Regions from separate parts of the Alteromonas sp. KUL17 genome, predicted to be linked through region 2. Evidence: predicted binding sites of a transcription regulator. Region 2 holds the regulator's gene; the other holds the start of a gene.

Region 1 (15,219 bases), on a different contig from region 2:
CATAGCTCGCTTGTGCGCACGTGCGCTTATCTCACCCGCCGCTTTCATCAAGGCCACTTCACACGCTGATTTGAATAAACGCATTTCGTGTAAAATAGGCTGTAAGTCGTGAATCGCCCTTGGCGCCAGTGATTCTTTGGGCGCATCGCGCAAGGTGTTTAAGGCTTCAGTAAACAGCCGATCGTGACTCTTATTGTGGCCTAATGAAAAGTACACATTGTCTTGACCTTGAATTGACGCTAATAGCGCTTCTTCAAGCTCTTGTAGTTCAAATGCTTCATCTAAGCTAAACCGAGCGAGCGCTGCTTCGGCTCCTAAGCGTTTGCCGTGCCAAATTTCTGCACTTTTGTCTTTCTCTTGTACCACCATTGCACGATAACTTTCACCGTAACGAGGGTGGTTAGACAATATCAACCAAGCATTAGGCTCTTCAAATCCTGTCAAATACCAAAAGTCGCTATCTTGCCTGAATGTATATTCGGTATCGCGACTTCGGGTTACCATACCTGCTGCTGGCACAATACACACACTATTCGGCTCGCACTGTGCAAGCAGTCGGTCCTGCCTGGCGATAAACTCTTGCGCACTAATCATAAAAGAGAAAGCCCTAAAAAATCTCGTTAAAACGAATGGCGACTTACGGCCACTTTTAATATCTTCAGTTAATTACTAGTGTACGGATGGCGTGTCTTGTTGATCATCTAGAAGTGATTGGCCCAATTCGCTGAAGCATAAAATTGCTGAAATTTTCACGTATTCTTCAACCTCTAACAGCGCCTTTTCAGACTCTTCGTCCGCGTCCATTGGCTCTTCCATACGTGAAATATCTGAAAAGTCTTCAAGTGCTTCTTTTACGTCGTCAGAACATTGCATAAGGTCTTGCTGGTGTAGTCCAAACCCAAGCATGAAACCTTGCACCCAGTTTATTAGTGCAGCCCCGCGATCGTTGATAGGCGCTTGATCATCAGGAAGTAACAAATTGAGCGCGAATTCAGGCTCAAGAAGCTGCTGACAGGTTTGATTGAAAAGGCTGTTTAAAAGGTGCTGGGTAGGGTCGCTAAACGCATCACCCTGATTAATGGTTTCACTTAACGCTTCTAGCCATTTTTGGTCGGTAAGCGACATGCCTCCGCAAAGCATACCGCACAGAATGCCATGCACTTCTGCAGCATCAACAATTACGCCTTGCTGAGACAATTTATTACTTACGCTATCGTAATCGAGCTGTTTTTCCACGAATTGTTCTCTTTTGTTTTGAATAGTTTGAGATACAGGCGCCACTTTTATAAAGCGATTAATTACCGTCTATTTTGGCGGCGACTTACGTCAATGTCATCTCTTGATGGAGTTAATACTAGCAAAAATCAATGTGTAACGCCTCCTTTTGCCCTGCCACTGCTCTAACTTTGAACAAACAGCAAAAGTACCTTCAGGGTCTAATAACACTGTGTCGTATACACTTTACACAACGGTATTTAAACGTTGTTTACTCACTGTTCAAACGATATTTAATTTGCGGCTATTTAGCTAAATTCGTTGCCGGACGGCTAGCAACATCGTCAGAATTCATCTAAGATCGCTGGTGTTGGATACGGAATTCCTTTAGCAACAGCGTGACAACGTTCATTAGCCTTTAATGCCTGAATAGCTGATTGGTTATTATTGAGCTTCTCTTATATGCGTGTATAATTGCTGACCAATTGGTCAAGAAAAGTAATATTTTTTACCGCTTTTATAATCACCACGCAAAATAGTTATAAAGCGCTTTAGGTGATCCTCTTCACTGGATCTCGCGTTTGTTATACCCTGTTGCGTTAATACAACAACAATGTTTCCTGGGATGTTTGCTAGTTCATTCATGTCCCTGGCCGATGCTTTAAACCAAGGAAGTTGAAACAGCTGCTATTGTGCAAGCTCGACGCGTATCGAGAAGCCTACGGCAATTGTGATACTTCCGCCCTGAACTTTTCGGTTCACGGGCGAAACATGGACAGCGGCATTCTGGGAAGCGCCCTCTTTCGACGGAAGAAGAAATGGCAATAATAAATTTTGGCTCTATAAATATTGACCACGTTTATCAGGTAGATCACTTTGTACAACCTGGTGAGACGTTGGCCTCTACCCATTATCAAACCTTATTAGGTGGTAAGGGTGCAAACCAGTCTATTGCTTTAGCGCAAGCAGGTGCAGACGTAAGACACGTCGGCAGCATTCACGAAAACGACGCCTCATTTAAACAAGCTCTTATTAAGAAGGGTGTTGATTGTCGTGGCGTAAAGTGCTCAGAAGTTCCTTCAGGTCACGCGATTATCCAAGTCACGCCTAGCGGTGAAAACGCCATTGTATTATTTGGTGGTGCTAACCAAACCATTACCGCAAAAACCGTAATGCAAGCGTTAGACGATACGCGTCCTTCAGATTGGGTACTAACCCAAAATGAAACAAGCAGCATTGAAGAAGTACTTCGCCAAGCGAAAGAAAAGCAGCTTAAAGTAGCCTTTAACCCAGCGCCTATGAGCGAGTCGGTTAAACAGCTTCCGTTAGACTGTGTAGATTTACTTATTGTAAATGAAACCGAAGCTGCTGCGATTACCGGTAAAGAAGAACTTGAAGATATTGTGACAGTGTTCAAAGAGCAGTGGTCACACAGCGAAGTTATTATTACACTGGGTAAGGCTGGTGTAATGATGCTGCGCAAAAACGATGTTGTGGAAGTAAAAGCATTCTCTGTAGATGCGGTAGATACCACTGCAGCCGGTGATACCTTTATCGGTTACTTCCTGTCTGCATACAGCAACCATACCGATGCTAAACAAGCATTGCGTCGCGGGTGTGCAGCTTCAGCCATTGCGGTAACACGCGAGGGCGCAGCGCAGAGTATTCCAACACAAAAAGAAGTGGATCGTTTCTTAGCGAAACACGCCAACTAGCAAGACGCACTGAGATAAATTGATGGCACATAAGATCATATTAGATACGGATCCGGGGATTGATGATGCAATGGCGATCTTTTTCGCCTTTCAATCTCCAGATATTGAAGTACTTGGCTTAACTACCGTTTACGGTAACGTTCCAGTAACAATGGCAGCGCAAAACGCACTGACACTTTGCGAAATTGCAGGTAAAGATATTCCTGTAACTAAAGGTGTTGGCATGCCATGGGTTGGCCCAGAGTCAACGTACGCACACTTCGTACACGGCGAGCACGGCTTTGGCCATATTAAGCCTGAAGCGCCTAAAACCGAGCTTGACCCACGCAGCTCTGCGCAGTTTATCGTTGATATGGCGCGTAAATACCCTGGCGAAATCACCATTGTTGCTATTGGTCCACTAGGTAACTTGGCCCTTGCACTTCGTCTTGAGCCAGAACTTCCTAAGTTGGTAAAAGGCGTTAGCATAATGGGTGGTGCAGCGTTTGTACCAGGTAACGTTACGCCGGTAGCTGAAGCGAACATTTGGAATGATGCACATGCAGCAGAAATCGTTTTCGCAGCAGACTGGGAACTCACCATGTTTGGTTTGGACGTGACAAACTTCACGCCGTTCTCGCCAGCCTTTGTTGAAAAGCTTGAAGAGAAAAACAATACCCTTGGTGGTTTTGTGAAAGAAAGCGCCCAGTTCTACATGGATTTCTACTCGCAAAACCGTGAAGATCGCGTGTGTTTCTTCCACGATGCATTCCCGATTGCCCACCTTCGCCACCCTGAGTTATTTGAACTGACTGAAGGTCACGTTCGAGTTGGAACAGGGACACTAGATAGAGGGCAAACCGTGGTTGCGCCTAAAGGTACAACACCGAGCCCACTATGGAATGAAGCAAATACCATAAAGGTAGCGACTAAAGTTGACCACAAAAAGCTGGAACAACTATTCATAGACACCTACGCTCTATGATATGTTTAAGGGATTGTTAATACACAATCCCTTTTTATTTACAGCTAGGTTTAAACTCAACGGTTATGAAAGCGGCGCCACTCCCTCAAAATGAAGATGAACGTCTTGCCGAACTGCTAAGCTACGACGTACTTGATACTGAAGCTGAACAACTCTTTGATGACCTTACAGCCCTTGCCTCTCAAATTTGTGAAACCCCTATTGCGCTTATCAGCCTCATTGATCCAAATCGCCAATGGTTTAAATCAAGAGTAGGTTTAGACGCAGAAGAAACATCACGAGACATCGCGTTTTGCTCACATGCTATTTTGCAAAGCGATGTGTTTGAAATACCTAACGCTACGTTAGACCCCCGGTTTCACGATAACCCGCTGGTGACTGGCGCGCCTGATATTCGGTTTTACGCCGGCGCACCACTGATTACCCCGTCTGGCCATGCAATTGGCACGCTGTGCGCCATTGATAGCAAACCACGCAAGCTAACCGAAACACAAAAAGCCTCGCTCCAAACCTTAAGTAAATCGGTAGTAGCACATTTAGAGTTAAAGCGGAAAAACCGAGAGCTTGAGCGAACCAGTCAATTCAAGTCTGACTTTCTTTCTTACGTAAGCCACGAAATTAGAACACCGCTTAATGCCATAAATACGTTTAGTCAGTTGCTTGAAGGCGAAGCCCAAAAGTTAAATCTACCCTCGTCATTTACCACCCCGCTTTCTCATGTAAGCCAAAGCGGTGAAAGGCTTTTAGAAATAGTAAATTCTGTTTTAGATATAAAGCAGATAGAAGCGGGGAAAATGCGTGTGATGCCACGCGCGGTGAATACCAAAGACTTTTTCACCCACTTATTTTCGCTTACTAAGATCCGCGCTGAAGACAGTGGTATTGTATTTAGCACCAGTATTGATGACGCTGTGCCCGGCTCGTTGTTTTTCGATGACACCAAATTTGGTCAAGTAGCGCTTAACTTGCTGTCGAATGCGATTAAGTTCACTAATCACGGCAAGTCAGTAAAAGCGCAGGTAAAATACAAAAGCGGCAAGGTAATATTCAATGTCATTGATCAAGGCATTGGTATGAGCGATGACTATCAAAAACGGCTTTTTACACCTTTCGAGCGAATGGAAAACGCCCGTCAGATAAGTGGAACCGGCTTAGGCTTGAATATATCGAAGCGCCTTGTCGAGCTCATGGACGGGTCTATTAAAGTTAGTAGTAAGTTGAATCACGGTACCCGAATAAGTGTGACCTTACCTGCCGACGCCCTAAGCGCAAACCAGTTCGTTGAGGCACAACCGCGTAGCTTTGTTGCCCAAGTAAACATAGATAACTCAGTAAATGTATTGGTAGTTGAAGACCACTATATAAACCAAGTGGTTATTCAAACTTTGTTTGAAAAACTGGGCGTGTCGCTTTCTGTGGTAAGCACTGGCGAGGAAGGCGTTGAATACGCCAAGTCTAATCCAGTCGACTTAGTTCTTATGGATCTTAATTTACCAGGAATTCAAGGCGATGAAGCAACAGTAAAAATAAAGGGGTTTAAGCCAAACTTACCTATTGTTGCATTGACGGCCGATGTCATTACCCGGCCTGAATATTTGCGAGAACAAGGTCTTGATGACGTACTCACTAAACCCATAGATAGTAGTGAATTGGTGCGTGTGCTCAATCACTATTTAGGGCATCCAGACCAATGATTCTATTTGTTGTATTTAAGTAGCTTTATCTAAATAGTTTTGTCTAAGTAGTTTTACCACAGTAATTTTACCTGAGTCATCTTTACCTAGCCCAACAAACCTTTTTTAACAGCCGTGGTAGTATAAGCTAACTCAATTGTAAGACAGGAGAACTCCTCTACTATGTCCCCCTCATCTTCAGGAAGCGGTACTTCTAGATCGTTGACGTCTAACAAGGTTAATTCAACGGAAACGGTTTCAGCACCAGCTTTAGCAATGAAACCAACGCAGATTGCGCCGTCGCAATCCATACAAACAAGCGTTTCTATAGAAGACATGCAGGCCCGCGCTCAGCTTAGAAAAAAGCTTCGCGAGGCACGACGAGGGTTAACTAACCAGCAACATACGGACGCAGCTAAGCGCATTGCTTCACGACTACGTACACTGCCCTTTCTTGATAACAGCACGACCATAGCCGGATATTTGGTTAACGATGGCGAGGTCAATTTAACCTATTTTATCGAGTCTATTTGGCAGTCTTCACATGATAAAAAATTCGCTCTACCTGTATTACACCCTGTATGTAAAGGACATTTGTTATTTTTGTCTTATGCCCAGCACTCTCAATTGGTGAAGAATAAGTACAACATTGAAGAGCCAGTATTGTCGTGTGAAAACGTCGTTCCTGTTAGGCAATGCGACGTTATTCTTATGCCGCTTGTAGGGTTTGATGTAAACGGCAATCGCCTGGGTATGGGGGGCGGCTACTACGACCGAACTTTGAGTTTTACCCAACGCGCGCCAGATTCACATTCATTTTCGGGTAGTAAAGCGCCCAAGTTAGTGGGTATTGCCCACGACATTCAAGAAGTAGATGCTCTGCCTATTGCACCATGGGATGTCCCCCTTGATGCCATCGTGACGCCCTCGCGCACACTGCAATTCACTAAACCGTGATAGTCATTATAACAAATTGAACATACGAACTTGTGGGTTCACGTGCGCTTATAAGTTACACTTGCGAACACAATAAGCCGGAGAATGACCATGGATCAGAACGCAAAAAAACAAGCCGTAGCCAAAGCAGCCATCGAATATGTTGAAGCAGACAGCATTGTCGGTGTGGGTACAGGTTCTACCGTAAATTTTTTATTGAAGAACTCGGTAAAATTAAGCACAAAATTGAAGGTGCAGTATCAAGTTCAGAAGCCTCTACCGAGCGTTTAAAAGCCTTGGGCATTGAGGTATTCGAGTTAAACGAAGTCAGCAATCTATCGGTTTATATCGACGGTGCCGATGAAGTGACCGAACACAAGCATATGATTAAAGGCGGAGGCGCAGCACTCACTCGCGAGAAAATTGTAGCCGGTGCGGCGACCACGTTTGTGTGTATTGTTGATGAAAGCAAGCGCGTTCCTGTGTTGGGCTCGTTCCCCCTTCCCGTTGAAGTTATTCCCATGGCTCGCTCTTTCGTAGCACGAGAGCTAGTAAAGCTTGGTGGCGATCCTGAATATAGACAAGGTGTTGTCACCGATAACGGCAACGTTATTTTAGATGTTCACAACCTTGAGATTCTGAATCCTCGTGAGCTAGAACAAAAAATAAATAATATTCCTGGCGTGGTAACGAACGGCATTTTCGCACTACGAGGCGCGGACATAGTGCTAAGTGCTACAGATAGTGGTGTTGAAACCTTTAAGTGATAACTGAGTAAGACGTATAGTGCGGTGAAAAGCTATACAAAATACTACTTTCAACTTAACGCGTTTTCTGTTAGTTTCCGTTTAGACGTCTAGATGTCCTTAAAAGAAGTTCACTACGCGTCTCAACTTTTACGTTAGTTAAGGCCAATTCCTTAATAACGAAAGCAATCAACGTGATTATAAAAGCTTGGTAGCAATAACGCCCAAGCAAGGCTTTCAGAGCTGCAAAGCGATGTCGTTGCAGCGCAGGTTAAACACAGCTTTGTGTTTCATACTGGCAGGTTTCTGAGAGTCTTGGATTGGCGGTGCAAGCAAACCAAAATTACATCAGTGAGAGATAGCGAGTTCATGAGCAAAGTTTCATTAGAGAAGGATAAGATCCGAATTTTGTTGTTGGAAGGTGTTCACCAAAGTGCTTTGGAGACACTAAAAAGCAATGGGTATAGCAACATTGAATTTCTCAAGACCTCTCTTCCTGAAGACGAGTTAATTGAGAAAATTAAAGACGCCCACTTTGTTGGTATTCGCTCGCGTACTCAAATTACAGAGAAGGTAGTTGAAGCAGCACAAAAGCTTGTGGCTATCGGTTGTTTCTGTATTGGCACCAACCAAGTTGATCTTGAAGCCACCCAACGCCGCGGCATTCCCGTGTTTAACGCGCCATTTTCTAACACTCGTTCGGTTGCAGAACTTGTACTTGGCCAAATTATCCTTTTACTTCGCCAGGTGCCGAGTAAAAATGCCAAGGCTCACCGCGGTGAGTGGGAAAAAACGGCAGTCGGCTCATATGAAGCCCGTGGTAAGACACTTGGTATCATTGGGTATGGTCATATAGGCACACAGCTGAGTATTCTTGCTGAACACCTAGGTATGCGCGTTCAATTTTTCGATATCGAAGACAAGCTTGTGCTAGGTAATTCTGCCCAAGTAAAATCGCTTGAAAAGCTGCTTAATACCTCTGACGTTGTTTCACTTCACGTTCCTGAAACACCACAAACTCAAGATATGATTGGTGAAAAAGAGCTGTCTCAAATGAAGAAAGGCAGCATTTTGATTAACGCGTCTCGCGGTACTGTGGTAGATATCGATGCGCTTGCGAAGGCATTGGAAAGCGGCCAACTAAACGGCGCTGCTATTGATGTATTCCCGGTTGAGCCTAAATCTAATACTGAAGAATTCGAGTCGCCGCTTCGCGCGTTCGATAATGTCATTCTGACCCCGCATGTGGGCGGCAGCACGCAAGAAGCGCAAGAAAATATTGGTATTGAAGTAGCGGGTAAACTCGCGAAGTACAGCGACAACGGTTCAACGCTGTCAGCCGTTAACTTCCCTGAAGTGTCACTGCCAGAGCATACTGGTCGTTCACGCCTACTTCACGTACACAAAAACCAGCCAGGTATTCTTACTCAGATTAACCAAGCGTTTGCAGAAAAAGGCATCAACATCGAAGCCCAGTACCTACAAACTAACGCTGAAATTGGTTATGTAGTAGTTGATGTTAAAGAAGACCGTGGTTATGAAGCACTTGCAGAGCTTCAGCAAATTGATGGCACAATTAAGACACGTATTCTTCACTAAGAAGAGTTGTTTTAAGACTAAATAAAAACGCTGCACAATGTGCAGCGTTTTTTTATGCCTGTGATTTTACTTCAATGCGTTGAAGTGCCCAGCCCTACTTCAGTGCGCTGAGCATATAAGGTAGGCTTAGAAGAAGTTGTAGACTAAGCTAACTGCAGTTTCTGTGTCTAGTTTTTCAACGTCGTCGTCAACATTGGTGTTGTGATCAAGTTTGAAAGAAAGACGCATTGAAAGGTTACCGCTGATTGTAGCTGTAAGTGCAGACTCAGCACGAGATTTCGTGTTGTCAGAACCCACTTCGGTACTTACTGTTTGCGTAAATTTAGCCGTATCAGAAATTTTCCAAGAATACGCTGATGACGCACGAACGATTACGCTGTCAAGATCTTCGCCATCCTGAGTTTCGATGAATGAGTAACCAGGACCGATTGAATATTCAAGGGTGTGGCGCTTGTTCTCAAGTACTTTTTGGTTCCAACCCGCCGCAATAGTTGATTGGTAATTAAAGTTACTAAAGCGGTCGTCTTCATATGAAGCGAAGCCGAATAAACGGTTATCAGGATTTTCTAGTTTGTAGTTACCCTGGGCTGAACCAAAGAACTTCTGTGCAGAAGTAAACTCGATATCTTCTTGCTCGCCTGCATCATTTTCTTGTTGAACAGTTTCCTGTTTGTACAGACCTTTTAAAATGTAGTCGTTACTCCATTTTTCAAGCTCTTGGTGAGCCTGTATACCCGCACTAATTGACGTGGTTTCAGTGTTACCTGAAGTCGAAATAAAACCTAGTTCGCCTTCCATTGTAAAAGGCTTAACTTCATCGTCTTGAGCGAAAGCGGCTGGAGAAAGAGAAATTGCAACTAAAGATGCAAGCACTTGCTTTTTCATTGAACAATCCTATTGATTATCGGTCCATTCGTTGTACTCGATACCTTTTGAACTGCAAGGCGGTACAACACGAGTTTTAAAAGAGATCTGCTAGACAGTGCCGCGAGACAGCAAGCACTACAAACAATGGTGCGCAGTGTACATTTTCAAAGCTCTCAGTCAATGCGAACACGGTAAAAAGCCAAAGATAACCCGTTAATTTACACTAATTGACTAAAAAAACTGATAGACCAGCGCCACGGAGGTCTCTGTGCTTAAGGCTGCAACATCTTCGGCGGTGTCTGTTTCATGGTTTAGTATGAAGGATAACTTCATCGCCAGTGAACCGAATACGTTGGCTGAAAGCGAAGTTTCTGACCGCGATTTCATATTTTCTTCACCCGCCTCAGTGCTAACAAACTGCCTTAACTTAGCGCCTGAGCTCCAGTGGTATTTGTATTCGGCGGACGCTCTTACAATGATGCCGTCGTTGACTACGCTTTCATTATCTTCTTCAGCTTCAATAAAACTGTAGCCAGGACCAATGCTATAGCGAAACTCACTGTCTTCACTGCGCCAGAGGCGCTGAGACCAGCCCGCTGCCAGCGAAGCACGGTGATCGTAACCGGTAAATTGATCGTCTTCGTAATCACCGTACATAAAAAGACGGCGACCAGGCGTCATTAGTTTATAGTCGAACTGCGCGCTAGTGAAAAAGCGCTGGGCGCTGATGTCCCGCTCTGTTGTCGGCGTACCGCTTTCTTTATAGAGCAACTCTGCGAAGTAGATACTGCTCCAATTTTCTGTTTCATGGTCCGCATTGACCGCGGCTTTCACGCTGGCAGCTGAGGTGTTTCCGGTGTTTACAAGTACACCTAGTTCACCGTCTAGCGTAAAACGAGGAATTTCGTCATCGGTGTCGGGCGTGAAGTCTGCGTGATAGAGGGTTTGTATAAGATCCCTCGCACTTGCGTGCACACACACGCAGCAACAAACAATGCCAACAACAATGCTTGGCCGGAAGATTTTTTTGAACATAATCTGATTTACGTTGAGCTTTATAGTTTTTAGATTACGTCTTAGTACGACGCTTGTTATACCAATCCTCTGGATGAGCTTTACTACATTTTGCTAATTATCAGTAAAGTAACGGAGTTGTTGCACCGAAAGCTCAGTGAATAAGCGACACAATTTTTGCCGTTTCTTGTTCGGCGTATTCAATTGAATTACTTATCACTTCCATGTCGAGACTTACTGTATTGGCTATCTCAGGGGTAAAAAGTTCAATGTCAGCGTAACTTTCTTTATTTAACTGACTTACCGTAATTCGATTTGCTAAACACAGGACGCAGATATCTACATCAGATTTATGTTTAGCTTCATCATTCATGAACGTTACCGGATAGTACAACCCAATAGGTAAGTGCCAATTTTCTAGTATGATACCGCTGCATTGAGCAAACGTAAAACCGAAATGCTCCAACTGATTAACGTGCGGTAACGCGTTCGTCTCAGCATTCAGGTATGACTGATAGCGTTTAGTTTCTTTCTTGGCCACGACCAGTTCACTTAAGTTTTGCAATATACCCATTACAAAGAAGCGTTCTGCTCCGCGCACGTTAAGTCTCATCGCAAGACTTTTGGCCGCCATGCCGCAATACACTGATGCATACCAATGTTTGTCTAAATTTATTAACTTAGTATCAAAGCGTTTAAATGCGGTGCTGGCAGTTTCTGCAATTACCAAGTTATACAGGGCTTCGCCGCCAATCACACTGATAGCTTTGGCAACAGATTCTACTTGAGAAGGAAACCGAAACAGCGAGCTATTTGCCAGCCTTAGTACCTTTGCGGTAAGAGAGGGATCAGCACTAATAAGCTCGCCAATATCCTCGGCGCTGGAACGGGGATCGTCTAATGTTGAACGCAGGCGCACGCAAATATCCGGTAACGTAAATGATTTCGCGGCATACGAAACATACTTATCTAACGACATCTAGAAACTCTCAGTCTACTTTTTACAAACTCAAGGCCGCTTATTCTGAACTTGGCGGATCATCAAACAGCGTGAACTGTCCAATTGATTCCCCCAGCTCTTTTTGCTGTTGCTTGCGAGCGCGCATCAGCACCGCTTTTTTGCGCCGAGCACAGGCGCTGATTATTTTACGTTTAGTTGCATCATCAACCTTAAGCCAGTACAGGCGCTCGTCCCGACTTCGAAAGCACCCTTTACAGAAACCCCTCGGACCTGACTCACACACACCAATGCATGGGCTTGGAATTTCAAAAAACTCCAGCTGTTGGGATTGTGATTTTTGTTCCGTCATGTCAGTGGCATAACCTTCAAAAGGTGAAACGAATACCACTTGGGCTGCATTTTCAAGCAAGCAACAGTGGCCACGCTTTAGCTTTATCAATATAAATTAAAACGCATACTCCAACATCTAGCCACTAGACATTAGCAGTAAGGCATTCCAATCTTCTAAGCCACGCTGCTTTAATATTAAGCAATTCGACTCGCAGGCCTTTTCGATATGACAAAGCATAGCACGAAATACGGCCTGTTGACTGCTATACCATGTTCGAAAGCCTGATGCGCTAGTCGATAAGTGTGTATTCGATAGTAGAAACCACGCGCACTTTCTTTATATGTGGATGATGACTGTCGCGACTAGAAATACTGAACTGCCCTTGGTTAGCGCGCTTAATTTTGCCCAAAGTACTTTTTGAATCTTTGGCAAATTTTTCCGCAACCTCTCTCGCATTGAGCGTAGCTTCTTCAATCATTTCCGGCTTTACTTCGTTTAAGCGGGTAAATACATAGTCGGGCTGAGCGCGGTAGCTTTGGTCTGATAATACAATACCAGTTTTAATTAACTCCCCAATTTGCTGCATAAGCGCTCGCACCTTTTCAACATCATTTGAAAAGACAGTAACGGTTTGAATGGCACTGTAGCGAAATGGCGCTTTTTCACTACTTCCGTATTGTTGCGCCAATTTGTCATTTATTTCAGGCTTTCCAATTGTAATGCTTTCTGCTGAAATGCCCTTCTCTTCTAAAAAGCTAGCCACCTGAAGGCTATTCTTTTCAATATGTTCATACAGTTGAGGTAAGTCATTGCCCGCGTCGACAAATTGAATAGGCCAAATAACCTGATCAGCAATGTATTCTCGCTCTGACAATCCTTTTACGGTTACTACTCTATCCCACGTTTGCATATCGTTCATGGCAGAAGACACCTGAACACCAAGCAAAGACACAGCAACCACCATGCCCATCGCCATTACTATCGCCGCACCTATTTTCATTCGAATCTCCATTCTTTCTGTTTTCAACAGGATACAAGCGAATATAAGCTTTTCGGTTTCACAAAACGAGATAAATGCTGACCAATGGTGGCAAAAAAAAGGCCACTCAAATGAGTGGCCTAAAGAGCCCCTTAAGAGGGCAACGCTTGGGTAGACGGGAGAGTTAACCTTTACGCTGTATCAGGTAATAAAATACCGGAGTTAAGATAAGTCCAAATACGGTAACACCAATCATGCCTGAGAATACTGCCACACCCATGGCTTGACGCATTTCAGAGCCGGCACCGGTTGATACCGCCATTGGCAGTACACCCATGATGAAAGCAATGGACGTCATTAGTATTGGACGAAGACGTAAGCGACTTGCTTCTTTAATGGCTGAAAGCGCGTCCATCCCCTTGTCTTGTAGCTCTTTTGCAAACTCGACAATAAGAATGGCGTTCTTCGTTGCAAGGCCAACCAGTACAATCAAACCTATTTGGGTAAAAATATTGTTGTCGCCGCCATAAACTTGCACACCAATAAGCGCGCTCAGCAAGGTCATGGGAACAATCAATATGATTGCCAGTGGCAAACGCAGGCTTTCGTATTGTGCAGCCAGTACTAAGAACACCAAAAGCACAACTAATGGGAATACAAACGCTGATGCATTACCCGCTAATATTTGCTGATAGGTGATCTCAGTCCACTCGTAAGTCATGCCAAGTGGTAACGTTTCAGCCAGTATTTCTTCAATAGCTGCCTTCGCTTGGTCAGACGAATAGCCTGGCGCTGCTGCACCGTTTATTTCAGCGGTGACGTATCCGTTATAGTGCATAACACGGTCAGGGCCTGCACTGTGCTCAATGTTCAAGAATGAGCCAAGCGGGATCATCTCACCTTGTGCATTACGCACTTTAAACTGCGTAATGTTCTCAATATCCTGACGGTATTGGGCATCAGCTTGTACATTTACTTGGTAAGTTCTACCGAACAAGTTGAAGTCGTTCACGTATAACGAACCTAAATAGCCCTGCATGGTGGTAAACAAGGTATCGATGTTTACACCTTGGCTTACCGCTTTTTCACGGTCTACATCCACATCGAGCTGAGGTACAGCAACAGTGAAGCTAGTGAATGCATCGGTAAGCGCTGGGTGTGCCCACGCTTTGCCGATCACTTCTTGCGTTACACGCTCAAGTTCTTCAAAGCCTAGGTTTCCTCTGTCTTCAACCTGTAAACGGAAACCACCAATCGTGCCTAACCCCATTACTGGTGGCGGCGGGAATATTGCCACAAAGGCACCTTTTATAGACCCAAAGTTTTGGTTAAGCTGGGCAGCAATAGCGCCACCAGATAGATCAGGCGTCGTTCTTTTATCAAAGTCAGTCAGCGTTGCAAACAATACGCCTGAGCTTGGACTATTGGTAAACCCGTTAATATTCAAGCCAGGGAATGCAATTGCATCTTCAACACCAGGGTGTTCCATAGCAATACGAGACATTTCACGGATCACTTCTTCAGTTCTGTCTAAGCTTGCTGCATTTGGCAGTTGAGCAAAGGCGACCAAATACTGCTTATCTTGCGGCGGAACATAGCCTGTTGGTGTATTGGCAAACTGGAAGTACGTGAGTCCTAGCAGACCCGCGTAAAGCACCATGATGATACTGCTCTTACGGATAAGCCCACCCACAGCACCAGTGTAGCGCTTTGAGTTACGGTCAAAGAAACGGTTAAACGGTGAAAATACAAAACGGCCAAACACTTTATCCATTAAACGGGTTAACCAGTCATTCGCTTTACCGTGAGGTTTCAACAGCAATGCAGACAATGCAGGGCTAAGCGTTAACGAGTTAATTGCAGAAATTACCGTAGAGATAGTAATTGTTAGCGCAAACTGCTTATAGAACTGCCCGGTAAGGCCGCTCATGAAGGCAGTAGGTACGAATACCGCAGCAAGTACCAAGGTTGTGGCAATAATAGGACCGGTTACTTCTTTCATTGCCTGTACGGTGGCTTCAAACGGCGCTTTGCCTTCAGAGATATTACGCTCTACGTTTTCAACAACAACGATGGCGTCGTCCACAACAATACCGATTGCCAACACTAGACCAAACAGCGACAGTGCATTAAGCGAGAAGCCCATTAGCTGCATAAAGGCGAACGTTCCCACAAGTGAAATAGGCACTGCAACGAGTGGGATAATAGACGCACGCCAT
Region 2 (15,219 bases):
TTGTTTGGCGCTGAAAATTTGGTCGTTGTGTATATTGGTGCCAGCCTGGTTATGGAAGGAACCCTTTCGATAGGGATGCTGCTGGCATTTATGGCGTACAAAGCTCGCTTTGTCAGCGCATTAGATGGCGTGGTTAACAAGCTGATTGAGCTTAGTATGTTAGGTGTTCACTTCAACCGCTTAAGCGACATTTTACTTACACCATCACAGCATAAGCCTCTGTCGTTAAAAGCTAAGGACGATACATTTGAAAAACAAAACGTTCATTTTAGTTATGCAGACGTCCCCAACTCATCCACGTCCAACTCACTTGCACCTAACGTTTTAACGCCTGATGGCGCAAGTACGCCCTCGCTTCTTGATGCCAAAACTCGCCCTGTAGCGCTTAAAGCGACGGCGCTCAGTTATCGCTACAGTGAAACCAATGCGTGGGTGTTTAAAAATCTAATGTTCTCGGTACATCGCGGAGAGATCGTCGCAATCACAGGCGATAGCGGCTGTGGAAAAAGCACAATGCTTAAGTGCCTGATGGGACTGTACCCTGTTTCAGAAGGCAATATCGAACACCCAAGCTCTACAAACCCAGTCATCGCGTCAGTGCTTCAGGAGGATACCTGTTTAAGCGGCACCATCGCGCAAAATATCTGTTGTTTTGAAGAAGCTCCCGACCTCAAGAAAATGGTTTACGTCGCTCAGCTTGCCTGTATCCATGAAGACATCATGCAGATGCCTATGCAATACCACTCCTTGGTCGGTGATATGGGTAGCAGCTTAAGTGGTGGTCAAAAACAGCGTCTGCTTCTTGCAAGAGCGCTTTACCAAGAGCCAGACATTTTATTTTTAGACGAAGCAAGCAGTCACCTAGATATGGAAAACGAGGCTCAGATAAATCATCACCTTAAGTCTCTAAATATGACGCGAATTATTGTGGCACATCGCCCTCAATCAATTGCCATGGCAGACAAGGTTTATCGTCTGGAAAACGGCAACTTACATCTATGCCCTCCCACTGAAGTAACAGGAAGCGCAACATCAGGTAAACACGGAGAAACACTATGAAAACACATGAAATCAGAGAACCCGCAGTATTGATGACAGCAGCTGAACGCATGCAAATAGATGCGAACGGCATTACCGCTCGGAACAGCGTTATCCCCATTGACTGTTTATCAAAACGCGAACTACAAGTTGCACACAAAATAATGGAAGGACGCTCAAATAAGGTTATTGCCTCAGAGCTATTCATCAGTGAAAGGACCGTCAAATTTCACTGCGCCAACATTTACAAAAAGCTCAACATTAGCAACCGTTCTGTGCTTATTGCCTGCTGTTTTAGAACCCTTTACCAAGAAGTGGCTTCGCTGTAAGCGTGTCCACTTCATTACTCACCACGCCACTACAAGGAGCGTACATTATGAAAAACCATCCATTAACTCAGAACCAACCAGCAAATTCTAAGCTTGCTACCGTTGCTGAATCTCAGCTATTTGAGGTATCCGGCGGACTACGAGCTCGCCTAAGTGAAAGTGTGCCGGTAGTCGGTCCAACACCTAAAGAGCCCGTTTACATAACCATGGCTATTGGTGAAGGCGGCGGCAAACTACCTGATATTTTGTCGTAACTTACCGCTTATCAAAGTCAACACATGGATACGGTTTAGGCAGTATCCCATGTGTTGCTTTAAGGGCTACTAGATTCTTTGAACACTTACAACGCTAGCAAGGAACGCAAATGCACGTCGCACTACTAGGCAGTGAGCAAGACCCACAAATTCAACATATAGCCAAAGCACTTCACCAAAATAACACGCCCTTTTATTTCGCCAATACGCAACATTTTGGTTCTACTTGGAAGATCAGCTATGACCCTGACTTCGATGACGGGCTAATTCATTTCAATTCGCCTTCACTTTGCGACCAACCTAGAGTTACGTTCTCGAATACCCAGGCCGCTTATTGGCATGAGTACCTACCTGGCATACCGCTAAAAGCCCCTCGTGATAATGCTAAAAACGATGCCAGTGCAGATGCTCAAACACAAGGTGATAGACCTCATGATGGTGAATCTACTTTGCTAGAAAACGCAGGGTGGGTTGAGCAAGAGCGAGCAAGTACGCTACTTTGCTGGTTCAGCTATGGCGACATTAAATGGGTGAACTCTATCGACGCTGTTCGAAGCCACCAGTGTAAACCTTATCAATCGCGTATTGCTGGCAAACTAGGAGCACATATTCCCTACACCTTTGTTGGCAATGCACCCGAGGTTGCTTCGCAGTTTTGTAGCAATATGCGAGACGTTATTTACAAGCCCGTACGCGGCGGTCGTACCGCACAGTTTGTGAATAAACAACCAAACATGCGCCCACTACTTAATACGCTTTTAGGTGAGCGCCCTGTTACCTTTCAAAAATATATAGCGGGTGTGAATGTACGAAGCTATGTGCTTGGCAATGACGTACTCAGCGTACAAATCGACTCAAGTGAATTAGATTACAGGAATGACGACAATGCGAGCATATCGGTGACCCTAGTGCCCAGCGACGTTAAGCAGTTAGCTATCAAAATATGCAAAGCATTAGGTATGCACTGGTGTGCAATCGACTGGCGTAAAAGTGCGAAGGGAAAATACTTTTTTCTAGAGGCAAACCCCAGCCCTTACTTCCTAAAAGTAGAGAACGATACCGGTCTAGATATAACAGAAAAATTGGTAGCACTGCTGGTAAAGACTTCGTAGTAGCAAGCAGGACGTTTAGAGGCTAATTGGGTTTCCAAAACAAATTTGCGATTGTTTAGAAGCCTTTACGCAATCATTGACAATACCCCAACATCCTATCAATATGATAGGATGAATTTCAAAAGGCATTCATGGCTAATCACAATCCCCAAGGAATTAATGAATTCCCTCTTACAGAGGAAACTGCCAGAAAAATAATGAATGACCTCGCAGAAAACTATACTCACCGGATTCGGTGGACTAAACATGTTAAACAGCGCATGCATGAGCGAGGAATCACTACAGGTCAGGTGATCACTTTATTAAAAAGTAAGCACTCAGTATTTAGAGAGGGGCCATATCTTGATATTTCTGGAGACTGGAAATTTAATTTGAAAGGTTTAGCTGCGGGCAAAGTTATCGAACTCACTGTTGCACTTAAAAATCATCATGATAGTCCAATGTCATTTCTAATTACTGTATGGATAAGTAGAGAGGGTAAAATGTACCATTACACTGAAAGCGGGTTATCAAATGTATACCTGAAAAACGGTGTTACCGTTGAAGTTGTAGACGGTGAAGAATATACAAGCATTGACGATATGAACGGTCTTCATAGTGCGATAGCACAGACAATTGTTAATACCAACAAGCCTCTTGCTCATGATGAGTTTAAATTCTTACGTGTAGAACTAAATGTTTCTCAAAAAATGCTGGCGAATCGTTTTGGTGTTGATGAACAGACCATTGCGCGTTATGAGAAAGGTCAAACAAAAATTCCACGGACAACAGATGCTGCCTTAAGAGCCTTATACATGGAAAGCCAAGAGAAGAATAATCCCGTAAGTTACTTTCTTGATTTACTAGCAAATACCCAAGCGGAAGAAGCTGCAAAAATAATTCGTCTTGAAGAAGTCGAAGACCATTGGGAAAAAGTAGAATGGTAAAAAAGCCGACTTAACGTCGGCTTTTTAATTCTTGTTCATGTAGAAGGGTTAGTTGAACATATCAACTAACGGGAAAACTTCTACTTAGCGCTAAATTACAAGATAAAGCGCGACAGATCTTCGTTATCTACCAAGGTTTCTAGGTGGCTGTTAACGTAGTCTGCATCAATCACGAACGACTCACCGCTCTTTTCAGAGGCGTCAAACGAGATGTCTTCCATAAGGCGCTCTAGGACGGTGTGCAAACGGCGGGCACCAATATTTTCAGTGCGCTCATTCACCTGCCATGCCGCTTCGGCTATACGCTGAATACCAGAATCGTCGAAACTAATATCCACGCCTTCTGTCTTCATTAGCGCAATGTACTGGTGAGTTAATGACGCATTCGGCTCGGTAAGAATGCGCTTGAAGTCACCGACTTTAAGGGCAGATAGCTCAACGCGAATTGGAAGACGCCCCTGAAGCTCTGGAATAAGGTCAGACGGCTTGCTCATTTGGAATGCACCCGAAGCGATAAACAAGATATGGTCAGTTTTAACCATGCCGTGTTTTGTCGATACCGTTGAACCTTCCACAAGTGGAAGCAAGTCACGCTGAACACCTTCGCGAGACACATCGGCCGACGAGTTGCCCTCACGCTTACAGATTTTGTCAATTTCGTCGATAAACACAATACCGTGCTGCTCTACCGACTCAATGGCTTTTTCTTTCAAATCTTCTTGATTCACAAGGCGTGCAGCCTCTTCTTCAATAAGTAGTTTGAACGCTTCTTTAATTTTCAGCTTCTTCTTTTTCTTTTGCGAACCCGACAAGTTCTGGAACATGCCCTGAAGCTGATTGGTCATTTCTTCCATACCTGGAGGCGCCATAATTTCTACGCCCACCTGCGGAAGTGCCACATCAATTTCAATTTCTTTGTCGTCTAAGTCGCCCTGACGAAGCTTTTTACGAAACGCTTGGCGCGTACCGCGATCTTCAACGTTTTCCTTATTACCCCATGCATCTTCTGGTGGAGGCAGCAAAACGTCTAAAATGCGCTCTTCCGCTGCTTCTTCTGCGCGGAATTTCACCTTTTTCATTTCATTTTCTTTCGTCATCTTCACCGCAATATCAGCAAGATCACGAATGATGGTCTCAACTTCTTTACCTACATAGCCCACTTCAGTGAACTTAGTCGCTTCAACTTTAATGAACGGCGCGTTGGCAAGTTTTGCTAAACGGCGGGCTATTTCAGTTTTACCCACACCCGTAGGGCCAATCATCAAAATATTTTTTGGCGTAACTTCTTGGCGCAGCTCAGGTTCAAGCTGCATACGACGCCAGCGATTTCGAAGTGCAATAGATACAGCGCGCTTGGCATCTTGTTGACCAATAATATGTCGGTCTAACTCGTGAACAATTTCTCTTGGTGTCATTTCAGACATGAATAAACCCTTTTCTAACAGCGCTTGCTGTACTCAAATTCATACGAGCGACAGCAAGCCGATAACAGCACTCAGCTATTACTTAGTAATCTAGTACATCAACCGTTTGGCTATGGTTAGTGAATACGCAAATATCACCCGCTATGGTCAACGCTTTTTCAGCAATTTCTTTCGCGCTTAGTTCTGTATTTTCAAGTAGTGCAGTAGCTGCGGCTTGCGCGTAGTTACCACCAGAGCCAATCGCAATAAGATCTTGTTCTGGCTGTACAACATCACCATTACCGGTAATGATAAACGATGCGGTTTCGTCTGCTACGGCAAGCAATGCCTCTAGTTTGCGAAGCGCCCTGTCAGTCCGCCAATCTTTGGCGAGCTCTACTGCCGCTTTGGTCAAATGGCCTTGGTGGGCTTCAAGCTTTGCTTCAAAGCGCTCAAACAGCGTAAATGCGTCGGCCGTGCCACCAGCAAAGCCCGCTAAAATCTTGTCGTGGTATAAACGGCGCACTTTGCGCGCATTACCTTTCATTACGGTATTGCCCAGTGATACCTGTCCGTCACCGGCCATTACCACTTGATTCCCACGTCGTACAGATACAATCGTTGTCACGTTAATTCCCCGTTTGGCTGGGCGCTGCTGCGTTTTTCGTCTAGCAAAGGCAGCAGCGTTCAAATTCAATAACAAATAAGTGGGGGAAGGCTTTTTAATTTCAAGGGTAATACAAAAGAATGTGCGCTCTGAGCTGCCTACTATATGGGCTTAGCGTGTTCGCTAGTGTATTGAATACACCATTTATTGAGTGCATACTCTCGCCAACACACTCTATGGCCAAGTGAAATAATGCCTAGGTGATAGAGCACAGATAAAGTAGCAGCAATGAAGACGCTACATTATGGTTTTTAAAGGAGTGGTAGTGAAGTATCAGGGAAGAATTCAACAGTGGGATGATGCTAAAGGTTATGGTTTTGTAGAGCCTAACGGTGGAGGCACGCGCGCGTTTACTCATATCAAAGCGTTTAAACAACGCTCTAGGCGCCCTGTTAATGGCGACATTATTGTTTATGAAGTTGAGCAGGATAGAAATGGTAATCACCGCGCCTGCAACATCAGCTTACTCAAGGATCACAAAGCAAAACGTTTACGCGCCAATAAGCCAACCTCGCAAAGAAAACGTAATGTTATCGTACTGAGTATTTTCTCCGGTGCACTTGCGTTATTTACATTGTCAGGTCGGCTACCGTTTATAGTATCTATCGTTTATGGCGCGGTAAGTTTGCTTACCATACTGTTTTACGGCATAGACAAATCGGCTGCAAAAAAGGAAAAACGGCGAGTTTCAGAGGCAAAACTGCATATATTAAGCTTATTGGGAGGTTGGCCTGGTGCATTGCTAGCCCAACAGATTTTTAAACATAAGCGTAGTAAATCGTCATTTATGAGAGTTTATTGGGTAACGGTTTTGGTTAATCTCATTTTGCTTGGGCTAATTGCATTTGAAGTGATTAATACGCAGGCATTCATGGTTGAAATTTAGCGAAATCGATACCCTTCAATGTAAAAACCAAAACCACTTTCGTAGCCCTTAACATACACCCATCCTTTATTCGGTAGGCGTTTGTGCTCACTTTCCCTTAAGCATAATCGCCCATCAGACAGGGGACCGTTCTCTTTTAGCAAAAGTGGATGTCGACAGTGCTTAGAGCCGCTTCCTTTTTCATAAGCAAATTTTCTTTCTGTTTCTTGTTTATCGGACGCTAAGTGAAGCGTGTAGGGCAATGCCGTATCAACAAAACTAAACCACAAGAAAAAGGCTAATAGCGGCATGCCAAATAACGTCATTTTTCCACGCAAATCTTTAGTTACATACTGCGCGTATCGTTTATCAACAAAAATAGTGAGGTAATAAAAGGCGCTATAAACAACAGTGAGAAGTACGATGGCCCAATTCGAATTGTCTAGCCAAGAATTGATCACAATAAAATCGGTTAAAACACTTACGAACATTGCGCCAATAAGTACTAAAAAAGTACCGTTACTGATACGTGTTATTGGATGAAGCTCAGACCACTTAGGTCGAGTAAAATACTCTTCTTGAAGGGCGCTATCCGTATTATTCTCAGGTGGCAGCGTTGCCCGCTTAGCAGCGAGCTCATTTTTTGCTGCCTGATAGCGTTCTGGAAAGGCCTGCTTATCAATATTTTCCAGAACGTCCTCAAGCTCTTCTATGCTATAAGCGGCGTAATTTGGTTGTTCGGTGATGGCAATACTCATTGATACTTCCTTGTAAACGCATTCTTTCTCTACGCGCTATTTCAGCGCCATATGCACCGCATTAAGTGTTACCTACAATAAACTGCTACAAATTCCAGTACCAAATTTGGCATGTCGCAATGTTCACTTTACGCAGACTGTGCTTGGCTTTTTCTGCATCACGCTTAGACTCGTAAGGGCCCAGAATAACGCGGAACCAATCGCCGTTGCTGCCAGTGCTGTGTCTGATAAGCGCCTCTAAACCTTGGAATGCAATTTTGGCTTTCATCTCTTCAGCCTGCGCGCGGGTTCTAAACGAGGCGCACTGCATTAAATAGCGTTTGTCAGATTTTTCTTGCTCTTTGACCTCAACTTCTACTTCATATCCTGGAAGGGTCTTAATGTACTCCCATTCTTCTTCAGGAAGCTCAGGTAACGTCTCTTCTGTAGGAGCTACAGGTCGTGAAGCTTGTGTATCCACGTCGTCTTCTACATTGTCTTTTATTGACCACAAAAATGCACCAAAGCCAATCACCAATGCGAATACGCCAACAAGGCGCACAATAGGAAGTTTTCCAGAAACCGGGGCGTTAGATTGCGCATTTGATTGAGCGCTTCTGGCCGGTTTTTCTACCTTTACCAGCAGGCTTCTTTTTTTGAGGAGAGCGTCCACGAGAGACATAATCGCGTTGAGCCATAGTCGGCAATATTCCTACTTGTTATCGTTGTTTGTATGCGTAAGAAAACGTCATATACCAAATCTTTATGAAGCAGCAGCTTTCCTGCACTTCAATCCTGCAGAAATTTTAACGTATTGCTACCCAACAAGCTAACTGAAATCGGTAGGATCAATATCTATCGACCACCTTACCTTCATTGCCTGTGGCAACGCCTGTAAAAATGGCAGCGCCAAACGCAGCGCATTGTGAAGCGGCGCACGCTTTTCATGACTGCATACCAGCATAAACCGAAACCTGCCTTGCCGCTTTTCAATCAAACAAGGAAACGGGCCATTTAACGCAATAGCATGCTGCTGGTGAAATACTTGCTTGCTGTCTTGTAAAAAGCGATAGGCCAAACTGCTGTCGGTCGCTTCTGCGCGAATGACAAACTGGCTAATAAAAGGGGGAAGCCCTGCCGCTTTTCGCTCCATTAAAGCGTGTCTGGCGAAATGCCCATAGCCGTTATGTACTAAATCTTGTAGCAAAGGATGGTGGGGATTGTGAGTTTGCAGCCACATTTCACCGGGTTTACTAGCGCGCCCTGCTCTTCCTGCAAGCTGAGTTACAAGCTGAGCGAGCTTTTCTGGTGCTCTAAAATCGGCACTAAAAAGTGCGCCATCACAATCTAGCACCGCCACTAAGGTTACATGCGGAAAATGGTGACCTTTTGATAGTATTTGGGTACCTACCAGCAGCTGGTACTCTTGGCGGTTTATTGCTTCTAGCGTCTGGTGCAGTTTGTCTTTGCCCCGCACGGTATCGCTGTCTATTCGTACCTGCTTAACACCGGGAAATAAGCTTGTAAGACCTTGCTCGACTTGCTCGGTGCCCGTACCCGCCGTAACTAATTCATTGTGATGGCACGCTTCGCAGTTTGATGGCATTGAGCGCATGCTGCCGCAGTGATGACACTGCAAACGGTTCTGCGCTTTATGCACCGTATACGGGCGGTCACAACGCTTACACATGACGGTTTCGCCGCAGTGATGGCAAAGCAGCGCTGGCGCATAGCCTCTGCGATTCACAAACACCAATACCTGATTTCCCGCGTTGATATGCTGGCGCATTATCGTTAGCAAGCCTTGCGAAATACCGTAGTGAATGGGTTGGTCACGCGCGTCCAACACATGCTGATACGTGCTTTTCGCCCCTCCCGCTCGCTTAGTTAACTGCAAATGGGCATAGCGACCGCTTAGCGCATTATTAAGTGTTTCGAGTGCGGGCGTGGCGCTGCCTAATAAAAGAGGAATATTGTGCTGCTTAGCCCGCATGGCTGCTAGGTCACGGGCGTGATAGCGAAGTCCATCTTGTTGTTTAAAAGACTCGTCGTGCTCTTCATCCACAATCAGCATGCCGGGGTTGTGCAGCGGCGTGAAAATAGCCGAGCGGGTACCGATGATTATCCCGAGTTCACCAGCTCTTGCTCGCTGCCACACCTGTAGCCGTTCTTTATCAGAAAGCTGAGAGTGTAAAACGCCCACTGCAATACCAAAGCGCTTTTCAAAACGTGACACCGTTTGCGGCGTAAGCCCAATTTCTGGCACAAGTATAAGCACTTGTTTTCCGTCGCGCAGTAAGGGTTCGATGGCTTGAAGGTACACTTCCGTTTTACCGCTACCGGTAACCCCTTCAAGCAAACTTACAGCGAAATTGCCCTGCTGACGATTAAGTGCGGCAATGGCAACCGACTGCTCAGTATCTGGAATTGGCTTTTCAGACACCGATAACGAGGCAAGCCAACTGCCTGACTTAAATTCAGGCGCGACTTCTTCAATGCTTATCAATGACTTTTCGACAAGTGCTTTGACCGCAGGTGCGCCATACTGCTTGCGCGCTTGGGACGCTAATAAGGCACCACCGGCCAGTGCAGTAAAACAGGCTTGTTGTTTAGGCGCCCGCGATAACGTGTCTGCAGTCGTTTGCTTACCTTCTTCGGTAAGCATTAACATGTCTTGGGGTGTTGGCGCTGCTGACTCGCCTTTGCGTAATAAGACAGGCAGCATGGCGTGTAGCACTTCACCCGGCGCATGATGATAGTACTGCCACAGCCATTGGGCCATTTTCAACAACACCCCATCTATAATAGGGCTATCGTCCAGTACCGACTCAATGGCTTTTAGCTTGTTGGAGTTTTCAATGTCGCTTTCAGGTTTGTGTAGGGTTTCAACAACTACGCCCACAAGTTTGCGCGGACCGAAAGGCACAACCACTCTTACACCCGCACTTAGTGCGTTATCGTGGGTATACGTGAAAAGTTGGCGCAGTGGCACTGGCACGGCAACTTGGATAAAGGCCATTGCGAAGGTTCTACCTTATTTGACGATTGTTACAGCGCGTAATGCGCTTACTAAGCTTCTTATGTTGAAACTAATTATACTGAGGCTTCTTGCAGACCTATACGTTACAGCAAGTTGAGCTGCTAACAGCTAGCTACACATTTTGCCACTAGAGCATCTGGCCCAGTCTTGAAAGACAAATATTTAAACATACTTTACAGGTAAGCATAAAAGGAATGTTTTTTGTTTGGCCTTTTTATACGGCTACCTTTTTATACGGCTGCCTTGTCTAGCTCTCTTGTTTAGCATTTGGCCAAAAACCGCTTGATCAAGGCCCTGCCATCCTTTATTATGCGCCGCTCTTTTGCGATAGGCTGTTCTTTGAACGACTTATCATTTGAATTAAGTAACGTATGGTGTGCGACTTCGGGTTGTATAGCGATACGGCCTTATTATGTGAGGTAACCCAATGAAACAAGATATCCACCCAAAATACGAAGCAATCACAGCAACTTGCTCATGTGGTAACGTAATGAACATTCGCTCTACGCTTGGTAAAGACATCAACCTAGACGTATGTTCTTCGTGTCACCCATTCTACACTGGTAAGCAACGTAACGTTGACACTGGTGGTCGTGTTGATCGCTTCAAGAAGCGTTTCGGTGCATTGGGCAAAAAGTAAGCCTGATATCGAGTTCGAAAAAAGCGCCTTTATGGCGCTTTTTTATTGCTTAAAATTCACGCTTCACACAAACAAGGTGTGCCAAACAGCGCTTTACCGCCGTTATCCTACGTCAGGCCAGTACCTAGCCAGTGTAACAAGCCCTGCAACTCGCCTTTCTGAAAACGTTTTTAGCTTAATTTGCAACATTCAGCGTAACCTGAACTCAGTGAAGGTTTTTAACATTAGATAAATGCCTATCCCAATTGCCGCCACTCACTTTCTTACACTCTTCTTCGCTATCAAAATAAATACCAACGGGTGCTGACTTAATTGACGCTAAAGCAATATTCACTTGGTTTATGAAGTCTATATCCCAACCATTAGTTAACGCCCGCTGCTTCTCCTGCTCAGTATTAAACACGGCAATCACTTGCGGCGCTCTCCAATGCCCTACGTGAGTTAGCCAAACAAATCCATTATTGGTAGATTTTACGCTTTCGCACACATCGGTTAGCACGGTTATTAGTTTTCTTTCTGTCATATCCTCGCCTTCAGCGCGAATTTTGAGTGGGCTTTCACAGGATTGTATCAGAAATATTGGATGGAGAATTAACGAGGTGTCTCCCTTCGTTCTATTTTCCTGATTTGGGTTTCTGTCCAATGCATTTATGAGAACGTAGATCCCTTTGATAGCTTTGTTTTTATCCTCCACACAATAGACCTACAGAATGTTATGACAAGTCAAAATAAATAGCATGAATGGCAATTATAGCCCCATTTTACTGGTCTAATTAGTACGCCTAACCTACATTGGTATATGAGAATTCTGATCAGATATGTACACAGTGATTGGCTGTGTTAGAGTTGCGATCGGCACTTTGATAGTGAGCATTAATTCTGTGAATAATGCATTGCTTTCAAGACTTATGGCGCTTTTGGGTACATAAACCAGAGGCTTGTATCCATTAAGGTATGTGAACAAAATCAGTAAAGGTTAACGCCTAGTCTGCTTTTCCACATGCCACCTTGGGGCCTATTGATGATTGCTGTAAAACAAAGATCAACAAGCCCTAGTGCTAACAACTATTTATAATCACTTTTGTCATTACTTGGTTGTAACGCGCTTACGTTTATCTACCTATAACTATAACGACAATAAAATAGCTACAGAGCGTGAACGAAAACACCGATGAACCCTACATCTAAGGATACCTTTTTACATGTCAGATTTTAGACAACGCGCACTCGACTATCACGCCAAACCCACACCTGGAAAAATCCGCGTAGAGTTATCTAAGCCAGCAGACAGCGTCGATGACCTTGCTCTTGCCTACAGCCCAGGCGTTGCCGAGCCGGTCAGAGAAATTGCTGAAGATGCAGATAACGCCTATAAGTACACGGGTAAAGGAAACCTGGTTGCCGTTATCAGTAACGGAACCGCAATTTTAGGGTTGGGTAACCTAGGCCCACTGGCATCGAAACCTGTTATGGAAGGTAAAGCCCTTCTGTTTAAACGCTTTGCTGGCCTGGATGCCATTGACATTGAAGTGAAGCATCGTACAACCGAAGAGTTCATTAATACAGTAGCGAATATCGCTGACACATTTGGCGGCATTAACTTAGAAGACATTAAAGCGCCTGAATGCTTTGAGATTGAACAAGAGCTAATTAAGCGCTGTAAGATTCCGGTATTTCATGATGATCAGCACGGTACCGCTATTGTAACTGCAGCGGGCATGCTTAATGCTCTGGAAATTCAGGGTAAAAGCATAGAGAGCGCTAAAATTGTGTGTATGGGTGCCGGTGCAGCAGCGGTCGCTTGTATGGAACTGCTTATTAAGTGTGGTGCCCAGCGTGAGCGTATTTATATGCTAGACAGAAAAGGCGTTATCCATACTCGTCGCGAAGACTTAACTGAGCACAAAAAGCTATTTGCTAACAATACTGACAAGCGTACGCTTGAAGACGTAATGGAAGGTGCGGATATTTTTGTTGGTGTGTCTGGACCGGATGTTTTACCACCAGAAACACTGGCCTTGATGGCTGAAAACCCAATTGTATTTGCATGTTCTAACCCAGACCCTGAGATAAAGCCTGAACTTGCTCACGAAGTACGTAAAGATCTTATTATGGCTACCGGACGCTCGGACTACCCTAACCAGGTTAACAACGTACTGTGTTTCCCGTTTATTTTCCGTGGCGCACTAGATGTTCGTGCAACGGCCATTAACGATGAAATGAAAGTAGCGGCAGTAGAAGCCCTTCGTGCTATCACGAAGGAGCCTGTACCAGAAGAAGTACTAGCTGCCAGTAAGAGTACTAGTCTGACATTTGGTAAGGAGTACATTATTCCTAAACCTATGGACCCGCGTTTATGCGAGCGTATTGCTACCGCCGTATCTAAGGCTGCGATTGAATCTGGTGTTGCACGCGTGCCTGAAAGCCCAGAAGAATAAAATTCTGGCGCATTAGGCAAAAAAATGGAGGGGCTAGTGCTCAACCTTTATTTGCTAAAAAGTGCGCTTAGAGAATACAAGTACATAAAAAACGGCGCCGTGTTGTAGGTTATCAACTAGCAATAACTTACAACAAAGCGCCGTTTCTCTTTAATACCAAATATCAGTCGTCTTCCGACACATCGTTTTCGAAGCTTGGATCAATGCCCATTTCTTCCATAATGCGTCTTGCTTCAGCCGGTACGCGATTAGGATTGTCTTTGCGCAGGTCATCATCGTTAGGCAATGGTTGACCGGTAAACGCATGCAAAAATGCTTCGCACAACAATTCTGAATTAGTGGCGTGACGCAGATTATTGATTTGGCGGCGAGTACGCTCATCAGTAAGCGCCTTAAGCACATTAATAGGTATAGAGACAGTGACTTTCTTTACCTGTTCGCTCTTCTTGCCATGCTCTGCGTAGGGGTGAATATATTTACCGTTCCATTCTGCCATTGTACTAACTCGGTCTACTCTTTTTTATGTTATGAAGAGAAATTCTAAACAAGTTCACGAAAAGGTCAATTGAGCAGTGTAAACCTCTTGACGTCTAGACATATATTCTTTAATTTAGACGTCTAAACGTCTATAAGAATACATTTTTGAGAGAAAAAGCCATGGTTTCTTACGCACAAGGTATCGATGCATTAAACCAGTCCCTGTCGGAACTGCGTGATATTGATGTATCTTTTGAATTCTTTCCGCCTAAAACGGAAGCCATGGAACAGACCCTGTGGAAGTCAGTTGAACGTCTAGCGCCACTAAAGCCAAGCTACATGTCGGTAACCTACGGCGCGAATAGCGGTGAGCGTGACAGAACCCACGACGTAGTAAAACGCATTCAGCAGCAAACCGGTGTCGCGGCGGTTCCTCACTTGACCTGTGTTGATGCTAGCCGTGATGAGCTTAAGCAAATTGCAAAAGACTACTGGGACTCAGGTATTCGCCGTATTGTTGCGCTTCGTGGCGATTTACCGCCAGGAGTAGAAAAGACAGAGATGTATGCCTCTGATCTTGTTGCCTTGCTAAAAGACGTTGCCGATTTTGATATTTCTGTTGCTGCCTATCCAGAGAAGCACCCTGAAGCACCAAATGCGCAGTTTGATTTACTAAACCTTAAGCGCAAAGCAGAAGCAGGTGCCACAGAAGCGATAACCCAGTTCTTTTTCGATACGAGTGTGTACCTTCGATTTAGAGACCGTGCAGCCGCAGCGGGTGTCGACTTAGATATCGTTCCGGGTATTTTGCCGGTAACCAACTACCAAACACTGGTGAAATTTGCGGGGTTCACAAATGTTCATGTGCCGGGATGGTTACACAAAATGTTCGACGGCCTTGATGCCGACGACCAAGCTACCCGTAATCTTATAGGCGCTAACATTGCTATGGACCAAGTTAAAGTACTCGCTAAAGAAGGGGTAAAACACTTCCATTTCTATACGTTGAACCGTAGTGAATTAAGCTACGCCATCTGCCACATGCTCGGCGTGCGTTCAGGCGCTTAATACATACGACAATCAGGACCGTGCTTACGTTTTTTAACGAAGTACTCCACAAAAGGCGCAGTCAATGCGCCTTTATTGTATAAAGCCTGCATTAAACTTTGCCACCAAGGCCGCCCGCAGTTACCATCTGATATAACATGTAATGAACTATCGATGCTTTATAACAGTCCGCATAGATAAGACCGCGCTGTTTACCATTTACACGGTATCGTCAGGAGAAATTGA

What was found. Region 2 encodes MetJ, which represses methionine synthesis genes. Its sites were predicted from a motif close to TAGACGTCTAGACGTCTA; they were not measured.
Region 1: the regulator MetJ is predicted to act here: its motif matches at 7,345-7,362, upstream of serA (phosphoglycerate dehydrogenase).

What each region holds. Positions count from the first base shown of each region.
Region 1 covers NZ_BJKJ01000039.1:3,976-19,194, reverse strand. The annotation lists gene pepP (Xaa-Pro aminopeptidase) at 1-594, opposite strand, end outside; gene KUL49_RS20105 (UPF0149 family protein) at 670-1,236, opposite strand; RNA gene ssrS (6S RNA) at 1,830-2,012, shown strand; gene KUL49_RS20095 (ribokinase) at 2,034-2,930, shown strand; gene KUL49_RS20090 (nucleoside hydrolase) at 2,953-3,894, shown strand; gene KUL49_RS21490 (ATP-binding protein) at 3,960-5,588, shown strand; gene KUL49_RS20075 (5-formyltetrahydrofolate cyclo-ligase) at 5,904-6,524, shown strand; partial or broken gene rpiA (ribose-5-phosphate isomerase RpiA) at 6,615-7,270, shown strand; gene serA (phosphoglycerate dehydrogenase) at 7,619-8,848, shown strand; gene KUL49_RS20060 (YdiY family protein) at 8,975-9,733, opposite strand; gene KUL49_RS20055 (YdiY family protein) at 9,947-10,750, opposite strand; gene KUL49_RS20050 (HDOD domain-containing protein) at 10,884-11,708, opposite strand; gene KUL49_RS20045 (DUF1289 domain-containing protein) at 11,749-12,039, opposite strand; gene KUL49_RS20040 (SIMPL domain-containing protein) at 12,311-13,021, opposite strand; gene KUL49_RS20035 (efflux RND transporter permease subunit) at 13,185-15,219, opposite strand, start outside.
Region 2 covers NZ_BJKJ01000020.1:60,053-75,271, forward strand. The annotation lists gene KUL49_RS15830 (peptidase domain-containing ABC transporter) at 1-1,059, shown strand, start outside; gene KUL49_RS15835 (helix-turn-helix transcriptional regulator) at 1,056-1,367, shown strand; gene KUL49_RS15840 (hypothetical protein) at 1,415-1,621, shown strand; gene KUL49_RS15845 (RimK family alpha-L-glutamate ligase) at 1,732-2,733, shown strand; partial or broken gene KUL49_RS21535 (DUF4258 domain-containing protein) at 2,931-3,185, shown strand; gene KUL49_RS21460 (DNA-binding transcriptional regulator) at 3,216-3,659, shown strand; gene hslU (HslU--HslV peptidase ATPase subunit) at 3,755-5,083, opposite strand; gene hslV (ATP-dependent protease subunit HslV) at 5,166-5,690, opposite strand; gene KUL49_RS15870 (DUF1294 domain-containing protein) at 5,995-6,615, shown strand; gene KUL49_RS15875 (hypothetical protein) at 6,612-7,352, opposite strand; partial or broken gene KUL49_RS15880 (SPOR domain-containing protein) at 7,438-8,029, opposite strand; gene priA (primosomal protein N') at 8,161-10,350, opposite strand; gene rpmE (50S ribosomal protein L31) at 10,799-11,011, shown strand; gene KUL49_RS15900 (hypothetical protein) at 11,217-11,534, opposite strand; gene KUL49_RS15905 (malic enzyme-like NAD(P)-binding protein) at 12,214-13,449, shown strand; gene metJ (met regulon transcriptional regulator MetJ) at 13,613-13,945, opposite strand; gene metF (methylenetetrahydrofolate reductase) at 14,107-14,994, shown strand.